3 regions of the Neorhizobium descurainiae genome follow, and region 1 is predicted to be linked to each of the others. Evidence: predicted binding sites of a transcription regulator. Region 1 holds the regulator's gene; each other region holds the start of a gene.

Region 1 (5,321 bases):
CGGCGCTTTGAGCGTCGCTGGTAGAAGGAGTAGACACGATGAACATGATGTCAGAAGCAGCAGTTGAAAAGGCGCTGGACCAGAAGATGAGTGATGTTTCGCATAAGATGATCGGGAAGGACGTGTCCGTGTATTACGGCGAGAAGCGCGCGCTTTTCGATGTGAACCTCAACGTCCGTGAAAACACCGTGACGGCTCTTATCGGTCCCTCCGGCTGCGGCAAGTCGACCTTCCTGCGCTGCCTCAACCGCATGAACGACACGATCGAGAACTGCCGCGTCACCGGCAAGATCACCCTCGATACGGACGATATCTACGATCCGCAGATCGACGTCGTCGAGCTGCGCGCCCGCGTCGGCATGGTCTTCCAGAAGCCGAACCCGTTCCCGAAATCGATCTACGAGAACATCGCCTATGGCCCGCGCATCCACGGGCTGGCCAGGAACAAGGCCGACATGGACCAGATCGTCGAGGCCAGCCTTCAGCGCGCCGGCCTTTGGACCGAAGTGAAGGACCGGCTGCTGGAATCCGGCACCGGCCTTTCCGGCGGCCAGCAGCAGCGTCTGTGCATCGCCCGCGCGGTCGCCGTGTCGCCGGAAGTCATCCTGATGGACGAACCCTGTTCGGCGCTCGATCCGATCGCCACCGCCAAGGTCGAGGAACTCATCCACGAACTGCGCGCCAACTACACGATCGTCATCGTGACGCATTCGATGCAGCAGGCCGCCCGCGTGTCCCAGCGCACCGCCATGTTCCATCTCGGCCAGCTGGTCGAGGAGAACGACACGGACAAGATGTTCACCAACCCGGACGACCAGCGTACCCAGGATTACATCATGGGTCGTTTCGGCTGATCAGCCGACTGTGCCGCCTGACACCAATTTCGAGGATTAGAAGATGGCATCGACCCATATCCTGTCGGCCTACGACGATGAACTGAAATATCTGAGCCGCCGCATTTCCGAAATGGGCGGCCTGGCCGAGCAGATGTGCTCGGATGCCGTGCGCGCGCTTGTGAACTCCGACTCTGCGCTCGCCCAGAAGGTCATCTCCGACGACGTGATCCTGGACCACGCCGAGCGCGAGATCCAGGACAAGGCGATCGTCACGATCGCCAAGCGCCAGCCCATGGCGTCCGACCTTCGCGAGATCGTCGGCACCCTTCGCATCGCCGGCGATCTGGAACGCGTCGGCGATCTCGGCAAGAACACCGCCAAGCGGGTCATCGCGGTTCAGGGCACCGGCGTGCCGCGCAAGCTTGCACGCGGCATCGAGCACCTTTCCGATCTCGCGCTCGTGCAGCTCAAGGAAGTGCTCGACGTCTATGCGAGCCGTTCCGCCGAGAAGGCCGAGGCGATCCGCATCCGCGACGAGGAAATCGACGCGATGTACACGTCGCTGTTCCGCGAGCTCCTCACCTACATGATGGAGGATCCGCGCAACATCACCACCTGCACCCATCTCCTGTTCTGCGCCAAGAACATCGAGCGCATCGGCGACCATGCTACCAACATAGCCGAGACGATCTACTACATGACGACGGGTGCCCAGCCGGAAGGCGAGCGTCCCAAGGACGACACGTCGAACACCCTCGGCGCGATCACCGAATGACGGAATGCTGACGGAGCAGAGTGAGAATGCTGCCAAAAATCGCTGTCGTGGAGGATGAGGAAGCGCTGAGCGTGCTTCTTCGCTACAATCTCGAAGCTGAAGGTTACGACGTCGAGACGATCCTGCGTGGGGATGAGGCCGAGATAAGGCTTCAGGAGCGCACGCCGGATCTTCTGATCCTCGACTGGATGCTGCCCGGCGTTTCCGGCATCGAACTTTGCCGGCGTCTGCGCATGCGCCCCGAAACGGAGCGCCTGCCGATCATCATGCTGACCGCCCGCGGCGAAGAGAGCGAGCGCGTCCGTGGCCTGGCCACGGGGGCGGACGACTATGTGGTCAAGCCCTTCTCGACGCCGGAACTGATGGCCCGTGTCAAAGCCATGCTGCGGCGCGCCCGCCCGGAAGTGCTCTCCAGCGTTCTGCGCTGCGGCGACATCGAGCTCGACCGCGAGACCCATCGCGTGCATCGCAAGAGCCGTGAAGTCCGCCTCGGCCCGACGGAATTCCGCCTGCTGGAGTTCCTGATGGCGTCGCCCGGCCGGGTCTTCTCCCGTTCGCAGCTTTTGGATGGCGTCTGGGGCCACGACATCTATGTCGACGAGCGCACCGTCGACGTGCATGTGGGACGCCTGCGCAAGGCGCTGAACTTCTCCAACATGCAGGACGTCATCCGCACCGTCCGTGGGGCCGGTTATTCGATGGAATCCTGACTGCCGAAAGAGGCGCGCGTCAGCGCGCCTCCGCCTCCTGCCATTCCGGCAGCGGAAACAGCCGGTCATAGCCCCAGTTGAAGATGAAGGCATAGAAGACGTAGAAGACGGCAAAAGCCACGTCCATGATCAGCGCTTCCCACAGGCTGATGCCGAGATACCAGGCGACGAACGGCAGAAGCACGATGAGCAGGCCCACCTCGAAAAGGACGGCATGGCCCACGCGTATTGCCGGCGTCTTCTGCGTGCCACCGGTCAGCCGCCGCATCAGATGGTCGAAGCCGAGGTTGTAGAGATAATTCCAGCCGGTCGCGATCGTCGCGCCGCCGATCGCGATGACGCCGATGTCGGAAACCGGCTTGCCGAAGGCAAGCGCCCCGAGCGGCGTGACGATGAGAAGCGCGATGACTTCGAAGCTGATGGCGTGGCGGATACGATCACGTGTCGAGCGCATTTCTTAACCCAAGAATAAAGCCTCGGGTCGTCCCGACATTGTGCCCGGTATGGGGGAGGTCGTCCTCGCCGCAATGAGATAGGTGTTTTCGCGCCGTTCGGCAAGCCTCGGCGCGGCATAGCTGCCATACGCAGGAAAAAAGCGGGCCGGGGCCCGCTTTCAATGCATCGTCCTGCCGTGCTCTTCTCAGGCCCGGGCGGCGGCCCTGCGGCGCTCGTGCACCGGCTGGTAGGCAAGCCGCGTGTGGTAGCCGCAATAGGGCGAGTTGTCCGGGGAGTCGCAGCCGCAGAAGTGAAAATCTTCCTTGAGCGGGTCGCCGACGGGCCACTTGCAGGTGCGCTCGGTGAGCTCGGTCAGGGCGAGGCGACGGGAGATAGGCACCACCACATTGGCGGCCGGACGATATTCCATCTCCTCGAAAGCCTCGACTTCGATCTCTTCCTTGAGAAGGGTCGCGCCGACTGCGCGGGCGACGGTCCGGGTGGCGACACGCGACGCATAGTTCGGAGCCCGGGGCGCCGACGTGGTCCGCTTGGCCGCCGAACGGCCCGTGGCCATGGTGCCGCCGGCCTTTGCCCGGCCCGGCAGGCTGAGGCGGTGCACCTTGCCGATCACGGCATTGCGGCTCACGCCTCCGAGTTGTGCGGCGATCTGGCTGGCGCTCAAGCCTTCCGACCACAATCTTTTGAGTTTTTCGACGCGCTCGTCTGTCCAGTTCATGCCCGTTCTCCGCCTTTGAACGTTGCAGGCATGCAGAATCCTTCCACCTTTGCTGCAGACATCATTCCGCAACACCCACTACATCTATGCTTGAGGTGACTAGTTCCGCCGCATGCAGTCTAGTAATTGACGATTAACCTAGTGTGAGGCTGACTCCGTGGCAAGAGTCGGGAGAATCTGCAGGAATCGATTTCTTGGTTTTCCCCAACTTGCTGTTGGGGAGAGTCATTTTTGTCACATATGCAGGTGCCTGCCTGTTTCTTCGGCAAAGCCGGCTAAGGTGCCGGGCTTTGTTGACATTCGGGCCCTAAACCCCGATAGTGCCCCCGCCGCCCCACTGGGCGGCATTTTTGATTTTTCCGGCCGGTTTGGCCGGTCTTTCGGATTGCCTAGAGGAGTGATGTCGCCATGGCTGAAGCCGCGCTTTTCGACACCTTTGCCCGGGCCCCGTTGCGCTTCGAGCGCGGCGAGGGCGTATGGCTCGTGACGGAAAGCGGCGAGCGATATCTCGATTTCGGATCGGGCGTCGCGGTCAACTCGCTTGGTCATGCCCATCCCCATCTCGTCGAAGCGCTGAAGGCGCAGGCCGAGAAGGTCTGGCACACCTCCAATCTTTATGAGGTGCCGGGCCAGGAGACGCTGTCGCGCCGCCTCGCCGAGAAATCCTTCGCGGACAAGGTGTTCTTCACGAACTCGGGTGCGGAAGCACTGGAATGCGCCATCAAGACGGCCCGCCGCTATCAGTATGTGAAGGGCCATCCGGAGCGGTTCCATATCGTGACCTTCGAAGGCGCCTTCCACGGCCGCACGCTTGCGACCATCGCCGCCGGCGGTCAGGCGAAATATCTGGAAGGCTTCGGGCCGAAGGTCGAAGGGTTCGACCAGGTGCCTTTCGGCGATCTGGAAGCGCTGAAGGCCGTCATCACCGAAAAGACGGCTGCGATCCTCATCGAGCCGATCCAGGGCGAAGGCGGCATCCGTCCGGTTCCGAAGGAATTCCTGCAGGCGCTGCGCAAGATCTGCGATGACAACGGCTTGCTCCTGGTTTTCGATGAAGTGCAGACGGGCGTCGGCCGCACCGGTAAACTCTTCGCCTACGAGTGGTCGGGGGTCACGCCCGATATCATGGCGCTTGCCAAGGGCATCGGCGGCGGTTTCCCGCTCGGCGCCTGCCTGGCGACCGCGGATGCGGCTTCGGGGATGACCGCCGGTACCCATGGCACGACCTATGGCGGCAATCCGCTCGCCGTCGCTGTCGGCAATGCCGTTCTGGACGTGATCCTTGCCGACGGGTTTCTTCAGCATGTCCGCGACGTGGCCCTTGTCTTCCGCCAGGGTCTTGCGGCGCTCAAGGATCGCTTTCCGAATGTCATCGAGGACGTCCGCGGCGAAGGCCTGCTCCTCGGCGTCAAGGCCAAGGTGCCCGCCGGCGATCTCGTCGTCGCCATGCGAAACGAACATCTGCTGGGCGTCCCGGCCGGCGACAATGTGGTGCGCCTCCTGCCGCCGCTCACCGTCACCGCCGAGGAGGCCCGCGAAGGCCTTGCCCGCCTTGAAAAGGCGGCGGAAAAGCTTTCCTCCGCCGAACTGAAGAAATCCGCCTGAGGGGCGAGAAGGGGGCGCCATTCGATGGTTCCCTCTCGATAGGGAACCGTTAGTATGGCCGCACCGAAACATTTTCTCGATCTTTCCGCCATGTCCTCGGAAGACCTGAGGACGATCCTCGACGACGCCAAGACGCGCAAGCAGGCGACCAAGGCTGGCACGGCGGAAAAGCCGCTTGCCGGCAAGATGCTGGCGATGATCTTCGAAAAGCCCTCCACGCG
Region 2 (5,321 bases), on a different contig from region 1:
ACGACGATGACGTTCTGGCCGTCGTGTCCGTCGAGGAAAAACGCATCGGCGGGAATATCGCCGCTGCGGACCGGCAGCCAGGTCTGCATCTTCGAATAACGCCCGTTCGACGTCCGGTTCGGTTCCTGCATCCGGGCGACGAAGCCTTCCGGAAGGATGCGGTTGCCGTTCCACACGCCGTCATGCGCCAGGAACAGCCCCAGCCGCGCCCAGTCGCGCGCCGTGGCATACATGTAGGAACTGCCGACAAACGTGCCGGCCTCGTCCGTTTCCATCACCGCGCTCGCCATGCCGAGCGGGCCGAACAGCGCCTTGCCGGGATAGGCGAGCGCCGCCGCCCTGTCGCCGATCCTGTCCATCCAGACCTTCGACAGCATCACGCCCACGCCGGAGGAATAGTTGAAGCGCGTACCGGGATCGGCTTCGAGGGGCAGGTCCGCGGCGAAATTCGCCATGTCCGGTTCGAGATAGAGCATGCGGGTCACATCCGCGACCGTGCCGTAATTCTCGTTGAAGGCAAGTCCGCTTTCCATCGCAAGCAGGTCGGCAAGCCGGATGTCGTTGCGCTGGTCGTTCCGCCATTGCGGGAACAGGCCTTTGTCTTCGAGCGAAAGCTTTCCGTCACGGATCAGCGTGCCGATGATCGTCGCCGTCACCGTCTTGGTCATCGACCAGCCGAGAAGCGGCGTATCCTTCGAAAAGCCCGGCCCGTAGGTTTCCCCGACGATTCGCCCTCCCTTGACGACGACGACTGCCCGCATGCCCGGACCGGTGAGAGCAGCGTCTGAAAGAAGAGCTGCAACGTTTGGATCGGATTCGATTTTTCCGCCCTCCGGCCAGAGGACGGTTTCATCGATCGCGACCGGAGCGGAACGCGCCACGTTCAACGGAGCCGGCGCGCTGCCGTCCGGCGTCACGGAGCAGCCCAGGCCCTCACGGTAGACCGCGTCATTGCCGGCGATGAAGCCGAGCAGCGCCGCACGAACCCGCTTTTCCGCCTGGTTCACGGAGACATTCATCAGACGCAGAAGCGGATGGCCCGGCGCCTGGACGTCGACCGCCAGGACCTCCTCGCTGTCGCGTCCTGCGAGAAAGACGTTGGAGCAGACGATTTTGGCGGCATAACCGCTGCCGACCCGGAGCAATTCCGGGGGTGATGTGAAGAGCCAGACAGCGAGCCCGATCACGCCCACGGCGATGACGCCGAAAACGATCTTCACAATCCGCATCAACAGCCGCATGCCCGTCTCCCGTTTCGCGGCCGCATGCAATCAGGATTCTCTCTTCTGCGGAAGGGGGGCTTCGGTGATCTGCGGCCCAATCCCCCGACCGGCCACAGGCTGCGTCATCAATCTGTTGCACGAGAGGTTTACACGCCCTGAAACTCTGGACAGGCGGGATTCGATCATGGCGGATATTGCACAGGAAGCCGGTTTTCGGAAAAACCAGAAGCTGAAGGATGCGCTTCTGCAGCATAAAGCACTCTCGCGACAGGGTTTTTCGGAAAGGCTTTTCGGGCTCCTGTTCTCCGGCCTCGTCTACCCGCAGATCTGGGAGGACCCGGATGTCGATATGGCGGCGATGGAGCTTACAGAAGGCCACACGATCGTGACGATCGCTTCCGGCGGCTGCAACATGCTGGCTTACCTCTCCCGCTCGCCGAAGAAAATCGACGTCGTCGACCTTAACCCGCATCACGTGGCGCTGAACCGCCTCAAGCTCGCCGCCTTCTGCCATCTGCCAGCTCACAGCGATGTCGTCCGGCATTTCGGAATGGACGGGATAGGGTCGAACAGCAAGAGCTACGACACGTTCATCGCGCCGAACCTCGATGCCGCGACCCGCGCCTATTGGGAAAGGCGGTCGCTCTCCGGCCGCCGCCGGATCGAAGTCTTCGACCGCAATATCTACAAGACCGGCCTGCTCGGCCGCTTCATCGGTGCCGGACATCTGATCGCCCGGCTGCACGGCATCGATCTCACCGAGATGGCGAAAGCCCGTTCGCTCCGCGAACAGCGCCAGTTCTTCGACGACCGCGTGGCACCTCTTTTCGACAAGCCGCTGATCCGCTGGGTCACCAGCCGCAAGAGCTCGCTCTTCGGCCTCGGCATCCCGCCGCAGCAATATGACGAGCTGGCGAGCCTCGCCGCCGACGGTTCGATCGCGCCGGTGCTGCGCCAGCGTCTGGAAAAGCTCGCCTGCCATTTCCCGCTGCGCGACAACTATTTCGCGTGGCAGGCTTTCGTGCGCCGCTACCCGAAGCCCGAGGAAGGCACGCTGCCGACCTATCTGAAGGCGGAGAACTACCGCGCCATCCGCGACAATGCCGAACGCGTCACGGTCCATCACGCAAGCTTCACCGAGCTTCTGGCGCAGAAACCCGCCGCGGTCGTGGACCGCTATGTGCTGCTCGACGCGCAGGACTGGATGACGGATCAGCAGCTCAACGATCTCTGGTCGGAGATCACCCGGACGGCTGCGCCCGGCGCGCGCGTGATCTTCCGCACCGCCGCCGAAAAGAGCGTGCTCGACGGCCGCCTTTCGCCGGCCCTGCTCGACCAGTGGACCTATCTGGAAGAGCGCTCCAACGAGCTCAACCTTCGGGATCGCTCGGCGATCTACGGCGGCTTCCACATCTATGTGAGAAAAGCCTGATGGCGGCGGATATGGCGGGCGCTTCCCTCCCCGGCGGTCATGCCGAACGCATGGACCGGATGTACCGGTACCAGCGCCATATCTACGATATCACCCGCAAATATTACCTCTTCGGCCGCGACCGGGCGATCGCCGGACTGCATGCGCCGCCCGGCGCGACGCTGCTCGAAGTCGGTTGTGGCACGGGCCGCAATCTCCTTCTCGCCCACCGGCACTACCCGGCGGCCAAGCTCTTCGGTCTCGACATCTCCGCCGAAATGCTGGAAAGCGCCCGGGCGAATTTCCGCGCCAAGCCGGTCATGCCCGAATTCCAGGTGGCCGACGCCACCGATTTCAAGGCTCAGGATTTCGGCGTTCAGGGTTTCGACCGCATCCTGATCTCCTATGCGCTGTCGATGATTCCCGATTGGGAAAAGGCGGTGGACGCAGCGCTTGCGGCGCTTGCGCCGAACGGCTCGCTGCACATCGTCGATTTCGGCCAGCAGGAACGTTTGCCCGGCTGGTTCGGGCGGCTGCTGAAGGCCTGGCTCACGCGCTTCCATGTCACACCCCGGGCCGATCTGCACGAAGTGCTGGAAGGCAAGCTCGCCGCGGCCGACGCCGACATGATCTTCGAGGAGATCGGCCGCGGTTATGCCTGGCATGCGGTGATCCGCCGGCGCGGTTGAGCCGACAGGCCCTCTCCCAAGCATGAACCCTCTTGCCCTAACCGATTTTTTACGACGTTATGGTGAACATGGAGTTCACGCCTCCGCTGTTTAGCGTCCGCGGGCAAGAGGCCTCCTGCATCGGCATCAACACGGGACATCCATGCCTCGGCTCCTCCTAGCCCTCCTTGCGACCGCCATCCTCGCCACGGGCTGCACGTCGTCCACCGATTACGACCTGATGGAAACGTCGTCGGTCAAGAGGATACGGTTCAAGGACACCGATCCGCAGGATTTCGGCAGGAACCACCCGGGCCGCCATGAGGTCCACGGCATCGATCTTTCCAAATGGAACGGCGACGGCATCGATTGGGCAACCGTGAAGAAGTCCGGCATCGCCTTCGTCTTCATCAAAGGAACCGAAGGCAAGGATCGCATCGACCCGGCCTTCGAAAAACACTGGCGCAATGCTGCAGCCGCCGGCATCCCGCATGCCGCCTACCATTTCTACTATTTCTGCTCGACGCCGGAAGATCAGGCGGATTGGTTCATCGCCAACGTGCCCAAGGAAGCGAACATGCTGCCGCCGGTGCTCGACATGGAATGGAACCACGCCTCCCCGACCTGCAAGCTCAGGCCGGACCCGGCGACGGTGCGTGCCGTCATGCAGCGTTTCATGGACCGTATCGAAGCCCATTACGGCAAGCGGCCGATCATCTACACGTCCGTCGACTTCCACCGCGACAATCTGGTCGGCGCCTTCAACGACTATCATTTCTGGCTGCGGTCGGTTGCGGCGCATCCGGGCGAAATCTATGCCGGCCGCCGCTGGGCCTTCTGGCAATATACGTCCACCGGCGTGGTGCCAGGCATCAAGGGCGAAACCGACATCAACGTCTTTGCAGGCACCGCCAAAAGCTGGAACAGCTGGGTTGCGACCGCCAGCGACAATAAGACCGTCGCCTCTGCGGAATAGCCATCTGGCGCTGCACGCCGCGTTGCGGTAAAAACCGCGCCGACGCCCACGTTTCGGTCACAAATCTTTAGGAAATGGGCGACGCATACTCACTCTGGGAACGCCCGAATGTCCTTTGTATCTGTCCGCCGCCTTGCCCTTGCCTCCGTCATCACCGGCTGCCTCGCCTCCGCCGCGCTCGCCCAGACGCCCGCGCCGAGCTGCGGCGGCGATCTGGGAGCCTTCCTGGAGGGAGTAAAGGCCGAAGCCGTTGCCAAGGGCATTCCCGCGAGCGCCGCCGACGAAGCGTTGGCCGGCGCCGAGATCGACCAGAAGGTCCTTTCCCGCGACCGCGCCCAGGGCGTCTTCCGTCAGACCTTCCTGGAATTCTCGCAGCGTACCGTCAGCCAGGCGCGTCTCGACATCGGCCGTCAGAAGCTGAAGCAATATGCCGAGGTTTTCGCTCGCGCCGAAAAGGAATTCGGCGTGGCACCCGGCGTGATTACCGCCTTCTGGGCGATGGAGACGGATTTCGGCGCCGTCCAGGGCGATTTCAACACGCGCAACGCCCTGGTGACGCTCTCGCACGATTGCCGCCGCCCGGAACTCTTCCGCCCGCAGCTCATCGCGCTGATCGAGATGGTTCAGCACGGCGATTTGGATCCCGCCACCAACACGGGCGCCTGGGCCGGCGAGATCGGCCAGGTGCAGATGCTGCCCGAGGACATCATCGCGCAGGGCGTGGACGGCGACGGGGACGGTCATATCAACGTCAAGAGCAGCGCGCCGGATGCCATTCTTACGGCCGCGAAATTCATCCGGAGCCTGGGCTTCAGGGCCGGCCAGCCATGGATCCAGGAAGTGACGTTGCCGGAAAACCTGCCGTGGGAGAAATCCGGCCTCGGCAACGAGGTCCCCGCCAGCGAATGGTTCAAGCTGGGTGTCACCCCGCGCGACGGCAATACCAGCTTCGGCAACCTGCCGGCCGCTCTCATCATGCCTCAGGGCCGCAAAGGCCCCACCTTCCTCACCTATCCGAATTTCGGCATCTATCTCGAGTGGAA
Region 3 (5,321 bases), on a different contig from region 1:
ACGCGACGAGCGCCATGTCCCAAGGGCTGCTCATCCTGCATGACGGCGCGGTCATCTTCTCCAACGATGCGCTGACGGCCATGCTCGACATCCCGGCCGAGATGGTGATGTCGGGAGGCCTGTGGCGGGATATCTTCGGCTATTGCGTCGAGCGCGGCGATCTCGGCGCGCCCGAGGAAGCGGCGGAAACGCTGAAGGCCTGGGAGGAGAATGTCGCGGCCGGCAGGCCGGTGCACGCGTCCTTCCGTATCGGCGGGCACAAGTGGATCCAGGTGGAGGCGAACCTCACCGGCAGCGATCACTGGCTGGCGGTCTTCACCGACGTCACCGAAATGAAAGGCCGCGAGGAGGATCTGACGCGTCTCCTGCAGCGGGCGGAGGCGGCCGACCGGGCGAAATCGGAGTTCCTGGCCAATATGAGCCACGAGATCCGCACGCCGATGAACGGCGTGCTCGGCATGGCGGAACTGCTCGCCAAATCCAATCTCGACACCCGCCAGAAGACGTTCATCGACATCATCGTCAAGTCGGGCAACGCGCTGCTCACCATCATCAACGACATCCTGGATTTCTCCAAGATCGATGCCGGCCAGATGAAGCTCCGCAAGGCGCCGTTCGATCCGGTGGAGGCCATCGAGGACGTGGCGACGCTGCTTTCCTCTTCCGCCGCCGAGAAGGATATCGAGCTCATCGTCCGCGGCGACGCCTCGATCCGCGAGACGGTGATGGGCGATGCCGGCCGCTTCCGCCAGATCATCACCAATCTCGTCGGCAATGCGGTGAAGTTCACCGAAAAGGGACATGTCTTCATCGACCTCATCTCGAAGCCGATCGGCCCGGGCGAGATGATGCTGTCGGTCCGCATCGAGGATACCGGGCTCGGCATTCCGGACGAGAAGCTGAAATCGGTCTTCGAAAAATTCTCGCAGGTGGACACGTCCTCCACCCGCCGCCACGAGGGCACCGGCCTCGGGCTCGCGATCACCGCCGGCCTCACGGAACTTTTCGGCGGCCACATCGATGTGGAAAGCGAAATCGGCCGCGGTTCGGTCTTCACCGTGCATCTGCCGTTCCAGGTGGTCAGCGAGCGCAATGTCCAGACGGCGCTGCCGATCAATACGAGCGGCGCACGCATCCTCGTCGTCGACGACAATGCCGTCAATCGCCGCATCCTGACCGAACAGCTCAACATGTGGGGCTTCGACACGGTCGCGGCCGAAAGCGGCGCCGAGGGCCTGGCGATCATCCGGGAGGCCGCCCGCATCGGCGTCGTGGTCGACGTGATCGTGCTCGACTATCACATGCCGGAGATGAACGGGCTGGATTTCGCAAGGCAGATGCGGCGCGATCCGCGCTTCGACGGCACCGGCGTCGTCTTCCTGACCTCCATGGACATGGCGGGCGACGACAGCACCTTCGCCGCCTTGAACATTCAGGCGCATCTGATGAAGCCTGCCCGCGCCAATCTTCTGCGCAGCACGATCATCGACGTGGTCCGCTCCATCCGCACCAAACGGCGCGCGCTCGAGAACCTGCAGATCGCCCCCCGGCCGCAGCCGGCCGCAGCCGTTCCGGCTGCCGTGCAAGTCCCAACGCCCGCTGCTGTTCCCGTTCCGGCGCCGGCAGCCTCCCCGGCGCCGATCTTCGCCGCAGAGCCGTCCTCGACGCCGCCGGTCCGCTCGGCGGCGACGCTCGACGTGCTGGTCGCCGAGGACAACGAGGTCAACCAGATCGTCTTCACCCAGATCCTGCAGACGACCGGCTGGCTTTTCCAGATCGTCAAGAACGGCGCCGAGGCGGTCGACGCATGGAAGGAGCACGATCCGGCGGTGATCCTCATGGACGTGTCCATGCCGGTCATGAACGGGCATCAGGCGACCCGGAAAATCCGCGAGATGGAACAGGAAACCGGCACCCATACGCCGATCATCGGCGTCACGGCGCATGCGCTCGAAAGCGACCGGGAACTCTGCTTCCAGGCGGGCATGGACGATTATCTCTCCAAGCCGATCAGCCCGGAGGCGCTGGAAGCCAAGATCCGTACATGGCTCGGCGGGGCTGTGATGACATCGGTTTCGCAATAGGCCCTTCCGCCTCGTCCAGATCGCGGCGGAGAATTCCGGAGCCGAAGGAAGGCTCCGCCGGCGGGAAGATCATTTCTCCCCGCACAACATCTCGCGTTTTCCCGCGAAGCCGGGGCGGCGCTCGACCGTGAAGCCCGCGGCCTGAAGGTTGCGGCGCACGAAGCCGGCGGCGGCATAGGTGGCGAACGTGCCGCCCGGCACGGTTGTCTCGTAAATCGCCTGCATCAGCTCGGGCGACCACATGTCCGGATTGCGCGACGGCGCGAAACCGTCGAGGAACCAGGCGTCGAAACCGGGGTCCGCGTTCGCGACGCCCTCCAGCGCCGGGCCGCACACGACTGTCAGCCGCGTCTGATCGTCCATATCGAGGTCGATCCTGCCGGCAGGATCGTCCGGCCATGCCGCCGTCAGCGCCTTGCGTTCCGCATCGATCTCCGGCCAGCGGGAGAGCGCCCGGCCGATTTCGTCGCGTCTCATCGGGTAGAGTTCGAAAGACATGAAATGCAGCCGCGCGCCAGGCTTGCGGCGGAGTTTCCATTGCCGCCAGGTCTCGCAGAAGTTCAGTCCGGTGCCGAAGCCGAGTTCGCCGATCCGGAAGCCGCGTTCTTTCGGGTCTCCGGCCGGTGACCACCGTTCAGGCAGGCCGTTGCCGGCCAGAAAGACATGGCCGCACTCCAGCCGTCCGTCGGTCCGGCAATAAAAGTGATCGCCAAACTTTTGCGAATAGGGCATATCGCCGTCGTGCCAGTCGAGAGGCTGGCGGTCCGGCATCTGGCCGGCGGTTGCAAGAATGTCGGGATCACGGTCGCTCATGGGACATGCGGATAATCCTGCCCGCCCCGGGGGTCAATCGGGTTCTCCCGCGCGGGCCGATCTCGTCATCCTCGGCGGCGGCATCATGGGCCTCTGGGCGGCGGTCAAGGCGGAGCGCCTCGGCATCGGGACGGTGCTCGTCGATTCAGGCCCGTTGGGGCAGGGGGCGAGCGGCGGCCTGCTCGGCGCGCTGATGCCGCACATGCCGGACAAGTGGAACGACAAGAAGCAGTTCCAGTTCGAAGCCCTTCTGTCATTGGAAGACGAGATCGCCGACATCGAGGCGGCGACCGGCATCGCCTGCGGCTACCGCCGCTCCGGCCGGCTGATCCCGCTGCCGAAGCCGCATTTGCGAACGATCGCGCTTCGCCATTCGGCCGACGCCGAAACCCATTGGCGGCAGGGCGGCCGCCGTTTCCACTGGCATGTCGTCGACCGCCCGCCGCAAGGCGGCTGGCCCGATGCCTCTTTTGCCGGTGCCGGCCTCGTACACGACACCTTTGCCGCTCGGGTTTCGCCCCGGAGCCTCGTCTCGGCGCTCGCCGCCTTCCTGCGTTCGTCCAGGCATGTCCGGATCATCGAAGGCCTCGAAGCGGAGCGGATCGAGCCTGCGAGCAACAGGATCGTTTTCCGGAGCGGGGAAAGCATCGCCTTCGGCCATGCGATCGTCGCGGCAGGTCATCGTTCCTTTCCGCTGCTGGAAGCCATCTCGCCGTCCCTGCCGCGTCCGATCGGCCAGCCGGTGAAGGGGCAGGCGGCGCTGCTCAGGGCCGATACCGATCCCTCGCTGCCGGTGATCTTCCTGAACGGGCTTTACGTCGTCGCCCATGAGGGCGGCCACGTCGCAGTCGGCAGCACCAGCGAGGATGCTTTCGAGGATGCCTTTTCGACCGACTTCCGGCTCGAGGATCTCATCGCCCGTGCCGGGGCGCTCGTGCCGGCGTTGAGGAATGCGCCGGTCGTCGAACGCTGGGCGGGCCTGCGTCCCAAGGCGATCGACCGCGACCCGATGGTCGGACCGCATCCCGATCACCCGCAAGTGATTGCCCTCACGGGTGGTTTCAAAGTCAGCTTTGGGCTCGCCCACAGACTGGCGGACGCGGCGCTTGCCGCCGTAAAATCCGATGAAATGCGGCTTCCGGCGTCATTCACGCTGGAAAATCACCTGTCCGTCGCTTCGCGTTAAGCGCGAATTGCTCAACCCTCCGTCGTCAATCTGTCACGCAAATCACTTAACCCCCTGCGCAGGGATTGTTGAGCAATGCGTAAAACATCAGGGCCGGGAAGGGAAGCACGAGAAGGTGACGCATGCGCTATGCCATTCATTTCACGCCCCCGGCTCATGACCCGCTGACGCTTGCGGCGGCCCAATGGCTCGGCCGCAACGCCTTTTCCGGCGAAGCCATGGAGCCTCCCGCGATCCGCGGCATCGGCATTCACGACATCGCTTTCAATACCGCGCTGCCGCGCCGCAACGGTTTCCATGCGACGCTGAAGGCGCCGTTCCGTCTCGCGCCCGACGTCACCGAACCCATGCTGCTGCGGCATCTGATGCGGTTTGCCGGCGCCCACGATCCGTTCGAACTGCCGAAGCTGGAAGTCGTGCGGCTCGGCAATTTCTTCGGCCTTGCGACCGTCATTCCCTGCGAGGCGATGCGTTTCCTCGCCGCTTCCGTGGTGCAGGAATTCGATGCCTTCCGTGCGCCGCTCACGGAAGCCGAGCTGGAGCGGAGCGATCCCGGCGATCTCTCCGCGCCGCAATTCGCCAATCTCCACCGCTGGGGCAATCCTTACGTGATGGACGAATTCCGCTTCCACATGACGCTGACGGGGCCGCTCTCCGCCGTCGAGATGCCGCGTTTCGAACTGGCGCTCAGGGAATATTTCGATCCCTATCTCAGGAAGCCGGTGGATGTCGCCAATCTGGCGCTTTTCGTGGAACAGGAGCCCGGCGCGCCCTTCCAGGTGCATTCCCTGCATCCCATGGGCCGGGTGGCCGCGCGGAAGATCGCGTGAACTTCCAACGCATGCCGCCCGAAAGTGGGTTTCGGGGCGACGGCATGCGTAAAAGCTGGCGATCACTTTTGTTCAAGAAGGCAGCGCACGAAAATGCTATACCGGCGAGATGCAGAACATCTCCCAGGAACAGGCTGCCGATCACATGCCGCTGGCGCAGGCGGAAACCACGCGCTTCTGGCGCGACAGCCGTTTCGGCGGCATGGAGTGCCTGACGGCCACCTTCCTGACCCACGAATTCGCCCCGCACGCGCATGACACGTTCAGCATCGGCGCGATCGAAAGCGGCAGTCAGGTGGCGACGATCCGCGGCGCGCGCGAGGCTTCCGGGCCGGGCGATCTCTACCTCATCAATCCCGGCGAAACCCATGACGGCGCACCCTCGGGCGGCGGCTACCGTTACCGGAT

The links. Region 1 encodes PhoB, which activates phosphate uptake and scavenging genes when phosphate is short. Its sites were predicted from a motif close to TGTCATNNANCTGTCAT; they were not measured.
Region 2: ACMGE0_RS03955 (BtaA family protein) is a predicted target of PhoB. The motif match lies at 1,344-1,360, and genes of this name have one in related genera.
Region 3: ACMGE0_RS06165 (DUF1045 domain-containing protein) is a predicted target of PhoB. The motif match lies at 4,104-4,120, and genes of this name have one in related genera.

What each region holds. Positions count from the first base shown of each region.
Region 1 covers NZ_JBLFFK010000018.1:112,817-118,137, reverse strand. Annotated here, with positions in the region: gene pstA (phosphate ABC transporter permease PstA) at 1-24, shown strand, start outside; gene pstB (phosphate ABC transporter ATP-binding protein PstB) at 39-854, shown strand; gene phoU (phosphate signaling complex protein PhoU) at 898-1,611, shown strand; gene phoB (phosphate regulon transcriptional regulator PhoB) at 1,638-2,321, shown strand; gene ACMGE0_RS25135 (PACE efflux transporter) at 2,341-2,775, opposite strand; gene ACMGE0_RS25130 (GcrA family cell cycle regulator) at 2,962-3,495, opposite strand; gene ACMGE0_RS25125 (aspartate aminotransferase family protein) at 3,904-5,100, shown strand; gene argF (ornithine carbamoyltransferase) at 5,155-5,321, shown strand, end outside.
Region 2 covers NZ_JBLFFK010000002.1:58,852-64,172, forward strand. Annotated here, with positions in the region: gene ACMGE0_RS03950 (serine hydrolase domain-containing protein) at 1-1,241, opposite strand, end outside; gene ACMGE0_RS03955 (BtaA family protein) at 1,408-2,655, shown strand; gene ACMGE0_RS03960 (class I SAM-dependent methyltransferase) at 2,655-3,323, shown strand; gene ACMGE0_RS03965 (glycoside hydrolase family 25 protein) at 3,466-4,278, shown strand; gene ACMGE0_RS03970 (lytic murein transglycosylase) at 4,387-5,321, shown strand, end outside.
Region 3 covers NZ_JBLFFK010000002.1:523,613-528,933, reverse strand. Annotated here, with positions in the region: gene ACMGE0_RS06180 (response regulator) at 1-2,084, shown strand, start outside; gene mnmC2 (tRNA (5-methylaminomethyl-2-thiouridine)(34)-methyltransferase MnmC2) at 2,154-2,897, opposite strand; gene ACMGE0_RS06170 (NAD(P)/FAD-dependent oxidoreductase) at 2,896-4,083, shown strand; gene ACMGE0_RS06165 (DUF1045 domain-containing protein) at 4,206-4,913, shown strand; gene ACMGE0_RS06160 (AraC family transcriptional regulator) at 5,023-5,321, shown strand, end outside.